Regions from separate parts of the Phytobacter sp. V91 genome, predicted to be linked through region 1. Evidence: predicted binding sites of a transcription regulator. Region 1 holds the regulator's gene; each other region holds the start of a gene.

Region 1 (3,137 bases):
ACAAAGTTGTGGTAACACGTCCTGGCGGAGAGCAGGGAAAAGAGGTGATTGACGGTTACGGCAATCCAGCGACCTTTTATCAGTTACAGGACAACGGTAAACCGGTAAAAGGCCATGCCTCACATATGCATTACGAACTGGCCAAAGACTTTGTGGTTCTGACGGGCAATGCCTATCTTGAACAGCTTGATAGCAATATCAAAGGCGACAAAATCACCTACCTGGTGAAAGAGCAGAAGATGCAGGCGTTCAGCGAGAAAGGTAAACGTGTCACCACGGTTCTGGTACCGTCGCAGTTGCAGAATAAGAGCAACGATCAGAATCAAAACCCGGCTCCGGCGCAAAAAAAGAGTAACTAATACGTTATGGCAACATTAACTGCAAAGAATCTCGCGAAGGCCTACAAAGGTCGTCGCGTCGTGGAAGACGTGAGCCTGACCGTCAATTCGGGTGAGATCGTCGGCCTGTTAGGCCCTAATGGCGCCGGGAAGACCACCACGTTTTACATGGTCGTGGGCATTGTGCCGCGCGATGCTGGCAATATCATTATTGATGATGAAGACATTAGCCTGCTGCCGCTGCATGCGCGTGCCCGTCGTGGTATCGGCTATCTTCCACAGGAAGCGTCCATTTTCCGTCGCCTCAGCGTTTTTGATAACCTGATGGCCGTCCTGCAGATTCGGGACGACCTCAGCGCAGAACAGCGCACTGACCGGGCGAACGAATTGATGGAAGAGTTTCATATTGAACACCTGCGCGATAGCCTTGGCCAGGCATTATCCGGCGGTGAACGTCGTCGTGTAGAAATCGCCCGCGCCCTGGCGGCTAATCCTAAGTTTATTCTGCTGGATGAACCCTTTGCCGGCGTTGACCCGATTTCCGTTATCGACATCAAACGTATCATTGAGCATTTACGTGACAGTGGGCTGGGTGTGTTAATCACCGACCACAACGTGCGTGAAACTCTGGCAGTCTGCGAGCGTGCCTATATCGTCAGTCAGGGCCACTTAATCGCCCATGGAACCCCACAGCAAATCCTTGAAGACGAACACGTTAAGCGCGTATATCTTGGGGAAGACTTCAGACTCTGATAGGGTAGAGTTTATTGACGTGTTTAGTCGGAGAGTACTGCTCTGAATATGAAGCAAGGTTTGCAATTAAGGCTCAGCCAACAGCTGGCCATGACGCCGCAGCTGCAACAGGCTATTCGCCTGTTACAGCTGTCCACGTTGGAACTCCAGCAAGAACTTCAGCAAGCGCTGGAGAGTAACCCGTTGCTGGAACAAACCGATCTTCATGAAGAAGTGGAAACGCAGCAGTCTCAGGATAGCGAAAACCTCGACAGCGTAGATGCGCTCGAACAGAAAGATATGCCAGAAGAGTTACCTCTGGATGCCAGCTGGGACGAGATCTACACCGCAGGCACGCCTTCCGGTAGCAGCACCGATTACATTGATGACGAACTGCCCGTCTATCAGGGCGAAACCACGCAGTCATTGCAGGATTACCTGATGTGGCAAGTGGAGCTGACGCCTTTCTCCGACACTGACCGGGCCATCGCAACCTCCATTGTTGATGCCGTGGACGATACCGGTTACCTCACCGTGCCCCTGGAAGATATCCTTGAGAGCATGGGGGATGAAGAGATTGGCCTTGATGAAATCGAAGCGGTGCTTAAGCGTATCCAGCGTTTCGACCCGGTGGGCGTCGCGGCAAAAGATCTGCGTGACTGTCTGCTAATCCAGCTTTCACAGTTTGCCAAAGACACGCCCTGGCGCGATGAAGCGCAGCTGATCATCAGTGAGCATCTTGATCTGCTGGCTAATCATGATTTCCGCACCCTGATGCGCGTTACCCGTCTGAAAGAAGATGTACTGAAAGAAGCAGTGAATTTAATCCAGTCGCTGGATCCGCGTCCGGGTCAGTCAATCCAGACCGGCGAACCTGAGTATGTCATTCCGGATGTACTGGTTCGTAAACACAACACCCGCTGGGTGGTGGAACTGAACTCAGACAGCATCCCGCGTTTGCAAATCAATCAGCACTACGCCGCAATGTGTGGCGGTGCGCGTAACGATGCAGACAGCCAGTTTATTCGCAGTAATTTACAGGATGCGAAGTGGCTGATAAAAAGTCTGGAAAGCCGTAACGACACCCTGCTTCGGGTAAGTCGCTGCATCGTCGAACAGCAGCAAGCCTTTTTTGAACAGGGAGAGGAGTTCATGAAACCGATGGTGCTGGCGGATATCGCCCAGGCCGTTGAGATGCATGAATCGACCATCTCCCGTGTGACCACGCAAAAATACCTCCACAGTCCGCGAGGCATTTTTGAACTCAAATATTTTTTCTCCAGCCACGTGAATACCGAAGGTGGCGGCGAAGCCTCGTCGACGGCAATCCGGGCGCTGGTGAAAAAATTGATCGCCGCAGAGAATCCTGCGAAGCCACTGAGTGACAGTAAACTGACGTCCATGCTGTCCGACCAGGGCATCATGGTAGCGCGGCGTACCGTTGCAAAATATCGAGAGTCTTTATCCATTCCGCCGTCAAATCAGCGTAAACAGCTGGTCTGACCCAACCGATAAGGAAGACACTATGCAGCTTAACATCACAGGACAGAACGTCGAGATCACCGAGGCCCTGCGTGAATTTGTCAATGCCAAGTTCGCGAAACTCGAGCAATACTTCGAGAGGATTAATCAGGTCTATATTGTGTTGAAAGTGGAGAAAGTGACTCATACCTCGGATGCGACTTTGCATGTAAATGGTGGTGAAATTCATGCCAGTGCGGAAGGTCAGGATATGTACGCTGCTATTGACGGTTTAATTGATAAACTGGCGCGCCAGCTGACGAAACATAAAGATAAACTGAAACAACACTAATTGTCCGGGCATGAGCCTGGTGCATTTCCACCCTACCGCGACCCGGTAGGGTGACTGCACTGGCATTGCTCAGGTGAAATTATGATGAACAACGATTCCGCTCTACAATTGAGCAATGTCCTTAACCAGGAATGTACCCGTAGTGGCGTTCACTGCCAGAGCAAAAAACGTGCGCTGGAGATCATCAGTGAGCTTGCCGCAAAGCAGTTAAGCCTGCCGCCTCAGGTGGTTTTCGAAGCGATCCTCACGCGCGA
Region 2 (3,137 bases), on a different contig from region 1:
GTTCACGTAGGCTTTCGCAAACCAGGCGATGGGGGCAAAGCTGGACAGTCGCATTACCGCCAGTAAGGTTCCCCAGACGATCCCCACAATAATGGCTATCACCGTAATTTTCAGTGTGATAACCAGGCCCGCCATCAGGTAAGGCAGGGAGGGCACTATTGAACTCCAGTCAAACTCGTACATCATTTGCCTCCCATATTGCCTGGCAGGCGAATTTTACGTTCAACCAGGTTCATCACCAGCATGATGAAGGCGTTAATCAACACATAAGCAACGGTAATTGCGGTAAAGGATTCCCAGGCATGTGCGGAATAGTCCAGCAGCTTGTTAGCCTGAGCGGCCATATCCACCAGACCAATGGTCGAGGCGATGGCTGAGTTTTTTACCAGGTTCATCATCTCCGAGGTCATCGGCGGCACAATCACGCGATAAGCATTCGGCAGCAGAACATAACGGTAAGTTTGCGGCAGCGTCAGCCCCATCGCCAGACCTGCATTCTTTTGCCCACGGGGCAGAGACTGAATGGCGGCACGAACCTGCTCACTCACACGTGCTGCGGTGAACAAACCGAGGCAGACCATGGAGGAGACGAAGAATTGAATATTGGGATCCAGCTCGGCTTTAAACCACATGCCGATATCTTCCGGCAGCAGCTCAGGCACCACCAGATACCAGGTGAAGAACTGGACGATTAACGGGACGTTACGGAACAGCTCCACGTAGCATGTACCGATGCCGGACAAAATACGATTGGGAACAGTGCGCAGGATACCAAACAGAGAACCAACCAAAAAAGCGATGATCCAGGCGGTGATCGACAGGGCGATCGTGACCTGAAAACCGCTCCATAGCCAGCCAAGATAGGTGGTGTTGCCGAACGGGGCTTGTTGCAGGAAAATTCCCCAGTTCCAGTCTATGGACATAAATCTACTCCGGAAAAAAAAGGGTAGCAGCGCTACCCTCGAAGATTGTATGAAGAGCCTGTATTCGCGCTGAATGGGGAACGACCATTCAACGTATAGTCTGTCCGTGCTGCTTCGACAATCGAGAGGGCAGGTAGACCTGCCCCATTGTTTTAATTAGTTAAGAGCTTTGTCATTCGGTTCTTTGAACAGCGCTTTCATGTCATCAGAGAGATCAAAGTTGATGTTCATGTTTTTCGGTGGAATTGGGTTTTTGAACCACTTATCAAACCATTTTGCTGCTTCACCAGATGTCTGAGCCTGCGCGATGGTGTCATCCATCAGCTTTTTGAACTCTGGATCATCTTTACGCAGCATGCAGCCGTACGCTTCATGAGACTGCGGTTTACCCACGATGTCCCAGTTATCCGGTTTCTTCGCTTTGGCACGTTCGCCAGCCAGCAGGGCGTCATCCATCATAAAGGCCACTGCACGACCGCTTTCCAGGGTACGGAAAGAGTCGCCATGGTCTTTGGCGCTGATGATGCGCATATCCATTTTCTGCTCGTCGTTCAGTTTATGCAGCAGGATCTCAGAGGTGGTGCCGGAGGTGACGACAACCGCTTTGCCTTTCAGATCCGGGAAATCTTTAACGTCGCCGCCTTTTTTAGCCAGCAGACGCGTACCAACCACAAAAATGGTGTCAGAGAACGCGGCTTGTTTTTGACGTTCCAGGTTGTTGGTGGTGGAACCACACTCGAAGTCAAAGGTGCCGTTTTGCAGCAACGGAATACGGTTCTGCGAGGTGATTGGAATCAGTTTTACTTCCAGATCGGGTTTGTTGAGCTTTTTCTTGATTGCATCAACGATGGCATTGGAATAGTCCTGAGAGTAACCCACGACTTTCTGCTCATTGTCGTAATAGGAGAACGGTACTGAGGACTCGCGGTGACCGACCACGATCACGCCGTTTTTGGCAATTTTTTCCAGCGTTGGCTGTTGCGTTGTTGCTTCATCAGCAGCATGTGCCAGGCCGACGGACATTCCCATCACCAGCATTGCAGCGGCCAGTTTACGTAATTGCATATCCAACTCCTTTATCGTCGCGCCAGAGACGCATTGATACCCATTGTGAGTGTTGTGTTTCTTATATCCTGCTGTAAATGCGTGCAGTGTTGTGTGCTTTTGTTAGCATTTAGTTTGGCTTAATGTAAAGATTTTGCTGCGATATTGTTTGTTTTTGCGAAGCGCGCCGCACCGTTTAAAGGCAAAAATCTTTCATTGCACCGTTATGGTGCTGCATGCGTTCCGTTATGGTGCGTCTGATTGCGCATCCGTAAAAAACCGCAGCGATATGATTTTATTAAGCAATTGATGTGCCAAAAATGGCTTTATGGAGAATTTCTTGTGTGGCTGGCCCCTTCCGGGCAGAAGGGGCCGGGGACAGGATTACCTGCGACGCTGTCTCAGACTGAAGATCAGTGCGCCAAAGCCCAGCAGTCCGGTTAAGGCCCAGAGCGGCCAGTTGCCCATCCGGGCATAGGGCGTCAGACCGGCGGTTGGTGTCACTTTACTGGTCAGCACCTCACGCGTGAATTGCGGGAGCATCGCCTGAATTTCACCTTCCGGGCCAATCACTGCCGTAATGCCGTTATTGGTACTGCGCAGCAGTGGACGCGCCAGCTCCAGCGCGCGCATTCGGGCCATCTGAAAGTGCTGCCAGGGGCCGATCGATTTACCAAACCAGGCATCATTTGAGATGGTCAGCAGGAAGTCGGTATCCGGGCGGAAGTTATCCCGAACCTGTTCACCGAGGATAATCTCGTAGCAAATCGCCGGGGTCAGCTTAAAACCATGGGCAGTTAACTGCGGCTGAACGTAGGGGCCGCGGCTAAATGACGACATGGGCAGATCGAAGAACGGCGCCAGTGGACGCAGGATGCTCTCCAGCGGGACAAACTCGCCAAAGGGCACCAGATGGTTTTTATTGTAGCGATCGCCGGAGTTGTAGCTGTATGGGTTATCTTTGCCCAGCGTAATGATGGTGTTGTAGGTATCGTAGCGGTTCTGCTGGTTCAGACGAGCATCCACGATGCCGGTCACCAGTGCGCTGCCATTTTTCTGCATTAACGCATCGACCGCGTTGAGCCAGGGCTGTTGGTTAATTTCCAGATCAGAGATAGCTGACTCCGGCCAGATAATCAGCTGCGATTTACCCATCACTGATTCGCTGGC
Region 3 (3,137 bases), on a different contig from region 1:
GTGCCGGGATCAGGTAATCCAGACGGATACGACCTTTGCCGTCAGGGATCATGTCTTTGACATCGCCCTTACGCTCACCCATCGCCTGCATCACAGAACCCTGGTGCTGTTCTTCGATATCCAGCGTCACGTTCTCAAACGGCTCTTGCATACGGCCATCGATCATGCGGTTGATAACTTTCGGACGGGACACCGCCAGTTCGAAGCCTTCACGACGCATGTTTTCGATCAGAACAGACAGGTGCAGCTCACCACGACCAGACACACGGAATGCGTCCGCATCTTCGGTTTCTTCAACGCGCAGTGCAACGTTGTGTACCAGCTCTTTGTTCAGACGCTCAAGGATCTGACGAGAAGTAACGAACTTACCTTCTTTACCACAGAACGGAGAGGTGTTGACGTTGAAGAACATGGTTACGGTAGGCTCATCGACAGACAGCGCCGGCAGTGCTTCGACGTTTTGCGGATCGCACAGAGTATCGGAGATGTTCAGTTCGCCCAGACCGGTGATTGCAATGATATCGCCCGCTTCGGCTTCGGTGGATTCAATACGCTCCAGACCGAGGTGAGTCAGTACTTTACCGACTTTACCGTTACGTGTTTTACCTTTGCTGTCGATCACAGTGATCTGCTGGTTAGGTTTAACTTTACCGCGCTTGATGCGACCAATGCCGATAACACCAACGTAGTTGTTGTAATCAAGCTGAGAGATCTGCATCTGGAACGGTGCATCCAGCTCGACTTTTGGCGCAGATACATGGTCGACAATCGCCTGGTACAGCGGGGTCATATCTTCCGCCATATCAGTGTGATCGTTACCAGCGATCCCCATCAATGCAGATGCATAGATGATTGGGAAATCGAGCTGCTCGTCGGTCGCATCCAGGTTTACGAACAGGTCAAATACCTGATCGACAACCCAGTCAGGACGCGCGCCAGGACGGTCAACTTTGTTGATAACCACGATTGGCTTCAAACCATGGGCAAATGCCTTTTTGGTTACGAAGCGGGTCTGCGGCATTGGGCCATCCATTGCGTCAACGACCAGCAGAACGGAGTCTACCATGGACATTACACGTTCAACTTCACCACCGAAGTCGGCGTGCCCTGGGGTATCAACGATGTTGATACGGTAGTCATTCCATTTGATAGCGGTGTTTTTAGCGAGGATGGTAATCCCACGCTCTTTCTCCAAATCATTGGAGTCCATCACGCGTTCGGTGGCTTCAGCACGTTCGTTACTGAAGGTACCAGATTGCTGCAGCAGCTTATCTACCAGGGTAGTTTTACCATGGTCAACGTGCGCGATGATGGCGATGTTACGCAGATTTTCGATCACAACTTTGCCTCAGGCATTAGAAATAGCGCGTTATTGTACACGTATTAATCGAAGGACTAAACAGGATCACAAACTTCCTGTGCAAACAAGTTATGTTGCCAGCCTTTGTGATCACTTTCACGAAGCGAAAGAGGGGCACTTTAACGAAAATTGCACCAATACGGTGCTCAATGTTCATATTGAAGCACTATACTGGTGCAATATATCCATCATGGTGCAGCCCTTTTGCACTATGGTGCGCATAATAGCGCCTTTTTAGTGACATTTAAAAGTTGGCATAGATTTCGCTTTATAAAAAATATGGCAACAACGCCAGGTTTACGCAGTATTTGCAGACCTCGTTACCACGACGACAATGATAAATCCGGGAGAGTTTAAGTATGTCCGCTGAACACGTTTTGACGATGCTGAATGAGCACGAAGTGAAATTTGTTGATTTGCGCTTTACTGATACTAAAGGTAAAGAGCAGCACGTCACCATTCCGGCTCATCAGGTTAATGCCGAATTCTTTGAAGAAGGCAAAATGTTTGACGGCTCCTCGATTGGCGGCTGGAAAGGCATTAACGAGTCTGACATGGTCCTGATGCCGGATTCCTCTACCGCGCTGATTGACCCGTTCTACGAAGAACCGACTCTGATCATTCGTTGCGACATCCTGGAACCAGGTACGCTGCAGGGCTACGATCGTGACCCGCGTTCCATCGCTAAACGTGCTGAAGAATACCTGCGTTCTACCGGTCTGGCAGACACCGTTCTGTTCGGGCCAGAGCCTGAGTTCTTCCTGTTCGACGACGTTCGTTTCGGTAACTCTATCTCCGGTTCTCACGTTGCTATCGACGATATCGAAGGTGCATGGAACTCCTCCACCAAATACGAAGGCGGTAACAAAGGTCACCGTCCTGGCGTGAAAGGCGGTTACTTCCCGGTTCCTCCGGTTGACTCCTCTCAGGACATCCGCTCTACCATGTGTCTGATCCTGGAAGAGATGGGCCTGGTTGTTGAAGCGCACCACCACGAAGTGGCTACTGCGGGTCAGAACGAAATCGCTACCCGCTTCAACACCATGACCAAAAAAGCGGACGAAATTCAGATCTACAAATATGTAGTTCACAACGTCGCTCACCGCTTCGGTAAAACTGCGACCTTTATGCCGAAACCAATGTTCGGTGATAACGGTTCCGGTATGCACTGCCACATGTCTCTGTCCAAGAATGGCGTAAACCTGTTCTCTGGCGACAAATATGCTGGTCTGTCTGAGCAGGCGCTGTTCTACATCGGCGGTGTTATCAAACACGCTAAAGCTATCAACGCCCTGGCTAACCCGACCACCAACTCCTACAAACGTCTGGTCCCGGGTTACGAAGCGCCGGTTATGCTGGCTTACTCTGCGCGTAACCGTTCCGCGTCTATTCGTATTCCAGTGGTTGCTTCCCCGAAAGCACGTCGTATCGAAGTGCGCTTCCCGGATCCAGCGGCTAACCCGTACCTGTGCTTTGCTGCCCTGCTGATGGCTGGTCTTGATGGTATCAAGAACAAAATCCACCCGGGCGAAGCCATGGACAAAAACCTGTATGACCTGCCGCCGGAAGAAGCGAGCGAGATCCCACAGGTTGCAGGCTCTCTGGAAGAAGCACTGAATGCGCTGAACGAAGACCGCGAGTTCCTGACTGCGGGCGGCGTGTTCACTGACGACGCTATCGATGCTTACATCGCACTGCGTACCGAAGAAAACGACCGCGTACGTATGACTCCGCACCCGGTAGAGTTCGAGCTGTACTACAGCGTTTAATATTTTTG
Region 4 (3,137 bases), on a different contig from region 1:
GACATCGCGGTGAGCGGCGCGATACCGCGTTATCTCTCGTGCGGTTTTATCCTCGAAGAAGGGCTGCCGATGGCGACCCTCAGCGCGGTGGTCAATAGCATGGCGGAGACTGCGCGCCAGGCCAACATCGCTATCGTCACCGGTGATACGAAAGTCGTGCAGCGCGGAGCGGCGGATAAGCTGTTTATTAACACCGCAGGGCTGGGGGCGATCCCTGCCAACATTCGCTGGGGGGCCAGCACCCTGGAAGCCGGTGACGTACTGCTGGTCAGCGGCACGCTGGGCGACCACGGCGCAACCATCCTCAATCTGCGTGAGCAACTGGGGCTGGATGGCGAACTGAGCAGCGATTGCGCGCTGTTAACCTCGCTTATCCAGGCGCTGCGGGATATTCCCGGCGTAAAAGCGCTGCGTGACGCCACCCGCGGCGGCGTGAATGCGGTGGTTCATGAGTTTGCGGCGGCCTGCGGTTACGGTATCGAACTTAACGAACGCGACCTGCCGGTCAAACCGGCGGTGCGCGGCGTCTGCGAGCTGCTGGGTCTGGAGGCGCTAAATTTTGCCAACGAGGGCAAGCTGGTGATTGCGGTGCAACGCCAGGCCGCCGATGCCGTCCTTGACCGGCTACGGGCGCATCAACCTGGACGGGATGCCGCCATCATCGGCGAAGTCGTCACGCGAAAAGGGGTGCGGCTGACAGGCCTGTACGGAGTAAAACGCACTCTCGATTTACCCCACGCCGAGCCCCTGCCGCGTATTTGTTGAGTTAACCTCTGCGAACAGGCGGCGCGTCAGTAGCCATCATAAGAAAGTGGTTATTGCTCGCAATACACAAACCTGAGATAACAGGTTTATCAACATCACTCTGGAGGCAGTATGGCCGTTTCAGCACGTAATCAGCTTGTCGGTAAAGTCAGCGCAACCGCGCACGGTGCAGTAAATGATGAAGTGGAGCTCACCCTCGAGGGCGGCGCGAAACTGGTGGCGATCGTCACCTCCAGCAGTAAAGAAGCGCTGGGTCTTGTGCCTGGCAAAGAGGCCATTGCCCTGATCAAAGCGCCATGGGTAACCCTGGCGACCGAAGATTGCGGCCTTAAATTCTCCGCCCGCAACCAGTTCGCGGGAACCGTCAGCGCGGTTAAAGAGGGTGCGGTTAATGCGACCATTCATGTAAACACCGACGCTGGTTTTGAGGTAGTCGCAGTGGTCACTAACGAAAGCTGCGAAGCGCTACATCTGGCAGCGGGCGCCCGCGTAATTACCCTGATTAAAGCCTCTTCTATCCTGATCGCCACCCGCGCATAACCGTCCCTTGCAACGCCGTGCCCGTCACGGCGTTCACATTTATGCACAACGCCATGCAGGTGCAACCCCTTCTACACTTGCACCGTTCTCTGCTTCTTTTTAGCGTTTAAACATCATCATGGTGCGTTTTTCGCGCCCTGTTTCCTCAAAACAGTGCATCCTGGCGCGACAGAGCGTGGAAATTCGCGCTCCCGTTGCGCTGGCATGGTTTCTGCATTTTGACTATATCTTCATCAAACGGAATGCAGGGGATGACAATGATAAAAATGACGCTTCCGACCGCCCCTTACTACGATGAGATGCTCACCGTAGAGGGTACGCAACGTCAGCACTACGACGCCTGGTGGCACTGGCTACAGAAAACTGACCAGCACGCCATACGCCAGAAGAAAGAACAGGCAGAACTGTTATTCCATCGGGTAGGCATTACTTTTAACGTATATGGAGAAGAAGGCGGAACGGAGCGCCTGATCCCTTTCGACAGTGTTCCTCGCATTATCCCGGCCCATGAGTGGCGGACGCTTGATTTGGGTATTCGCCAGCGGGTCAAAGCCCTTAACGCTTTCCTTTACGATATCTACCATCAGCAGCACATTCTTAACGCCGGGATTATCCCACGTGAGCAAGTGCTCGCTAACGAGCAATATCAGCCCTGTATGCAGGGCGTTAACCTGCATAACAATATCTACGCCCACATTACCGGCATTGATATGGTGCGTGACAGCGACGGGCGTTACTACGTGCTGGAGGATAACCTGCGCACCCCTTCCGGCGTCTCCTATATGCTGGAAAACCGTAAGATGATGATGCGCCTCTACCCGGACCTGTTTGCCAGTTCGCATATTGCCCCGGTTGAACGCTACCCCAGCTATCTGCTGCAAACCCTGCGTGAAAGCACTTACGTTGACGACCCCTGCGTGGTGGTGCTGACGCCGGGCCGCTTTAACAGCGCCTATTTTGAACACAGCTTCCTGGCTCAACAGATGGGGGTGGAGTTGGTAGAAAGCGCGGATCTGTTCGTCAAAGAAGGTGGAGTGTTTATGCGCACCACGGAAGGCCCTTGCCGGGTGGATGTGATTTACCGCCGTCTGGATGACGCCTTCCTCGACCCGCTGGCCTTCCGCTCTGACTCGATGCTTGGCGTACCCGGGCTGTTATCGGTTTATCGCGCAGGAGGGGTGGTGCTGGCGAATGCCATCGGCACCGGGGTGGCAGATGACAAATCTATCTACCCTTACGTGCCGGAGATGATCCGTTTTTATCTCTCGGAAGAGCCGATCCTCGGCAATATTCCCACCTGGCAGTGCCGTAAGCAGGAAGATTTAAATTATGTGCTGGCCCACCTCGACGAGATGGTGGTGAAAGAGGTTCATGGTGCGGGCGGCTACGGCATGCTGGTCGGCCCGCGTTCAGGCAAAGCGCAAATTGAAGAGTTTCGCCTGCGACTCCTCGCCAACCCCGGTAACTACATCGCGCAGAATACGCTGGCCCTCTCCACCTGCCCCACCTTTGTGGAGGAAGGACTGGCGCCCAGACATATCGATCTGCGGCCCTTTGCGCTGTTCGGGGAAGAGATCAGACTGGTGCCCGGCGGTCTGACCCGCGTGGCGCTTACCGAGGGCTCACTGGTGGTCAACTCCTCGCAAGGGGGTGGCACAAAAGACACCTGGGTCATGGAGGAGGACGAATAATGTTAAGCCGCACCGCCAGTGAGCTGTACTGGATGGCCCGTTACCTGGAACGGGCTGAGAGCTTTGCCCGCGTACTCGACGTGACTTATAAGCTGTCGATGATGCCGCGCCACAACCAGCAGCAGCACGACTTAGCCCTGC

The links. The regulator sigma-54, encoded in region 1, starts transcription at its own class of promoters, with help from an activator protein. The targets are predictions, from matches to a motif close to GTTGGCACANNTTTCGCTNT.
Region 2: the regulator sigma-54 is predicted to act here: its motif matches at 2,267-2,286, upstream of ACSZO4_RS16835 (amino acid ABC transporter substrate-binding protein).
Region 3: the regulator sigma-54 is predicted to act here: its motif matches at 1,611-1,630, upstream of glnA (glutamate--ammonia ligase).
Region 4: the regulator sigma-54 is predicted to act here: its motif matches at 1,504-1,523, upstream of ACSZO4_RS22830 (circularly permuted type 2 ATP-grasp protein).

Annotation. Positions count from the first base shown of each region.
Region 1 is NZ_CBFFRJ010000017.1:13,312-16,448, reverse strand. Features, by position in the region: gene lptA (lipopolysaccharide ABC transporter substrate-binding protein LptA) at 1-359, shown strand, start outside; gene lptB (LPS export ABC transporter ATP-binding protein) at 366-1,091, shown strand; gene rpoN (RNA polymerase factor sigma-54) at 1,140-2,573, shown strand; gene hpf (ribosome hibernation promoting factor) at 2,596-2,883, shown strand; gene ptsN (PTS IIA-like nitrogen regulatory protein PtsN) at 2,965-3,137, shown strand, end outside.
Region 2 is NZ_CBFFRJ010000084.1:1,331-4,467, forward strand. Features, by position in the region: gene gltK (glutamate/aspartate ABC transporter permease GltK) at 1-183, opposite strand, end outside; gene ACSZO4_RS16830 (amino acid ABC transporter permease) at 183-923, opposite strand; gene ACSZO4_RS16835 (amino acid ABC transporter substrate-binding protein) at 1,080-1,988, opposite strand; gene lnt (apolipoprotein N-acyltransferase) at 2,352-3,137, opposite strand, start outside.
Region 3 is NZ_CBFFRJ010000032.1:25,536-28,672, forward strand. Features, by position in the region: gene typA (ribosome-dependent GTPase TypA) at 1-1,339, opposite strand, end outside; gene glnA (glutamate--ammonia ligase) at 1,720-3,129, shown strand.
Region 4 is NZ_CBFFRJ010000163.1:3,116-6,252, reverse strand. Features, by position in the region: gene hypE (hydrogenase expression/formation protein HypE) at 1-765, shown strand, start outside; gene ACSZO4_RS22835 (TOBE domain-containing protein) at 877-1,305, shown strand; gene ACSZO4_RS22830 (circularly permuted type 2 ATP-grasp protein) at 1,563-2,996, shown strand; gene ACSZO4_RS22825 (alpha-E domain-containing protein) at 2,996-3,137, shown strand, end outside.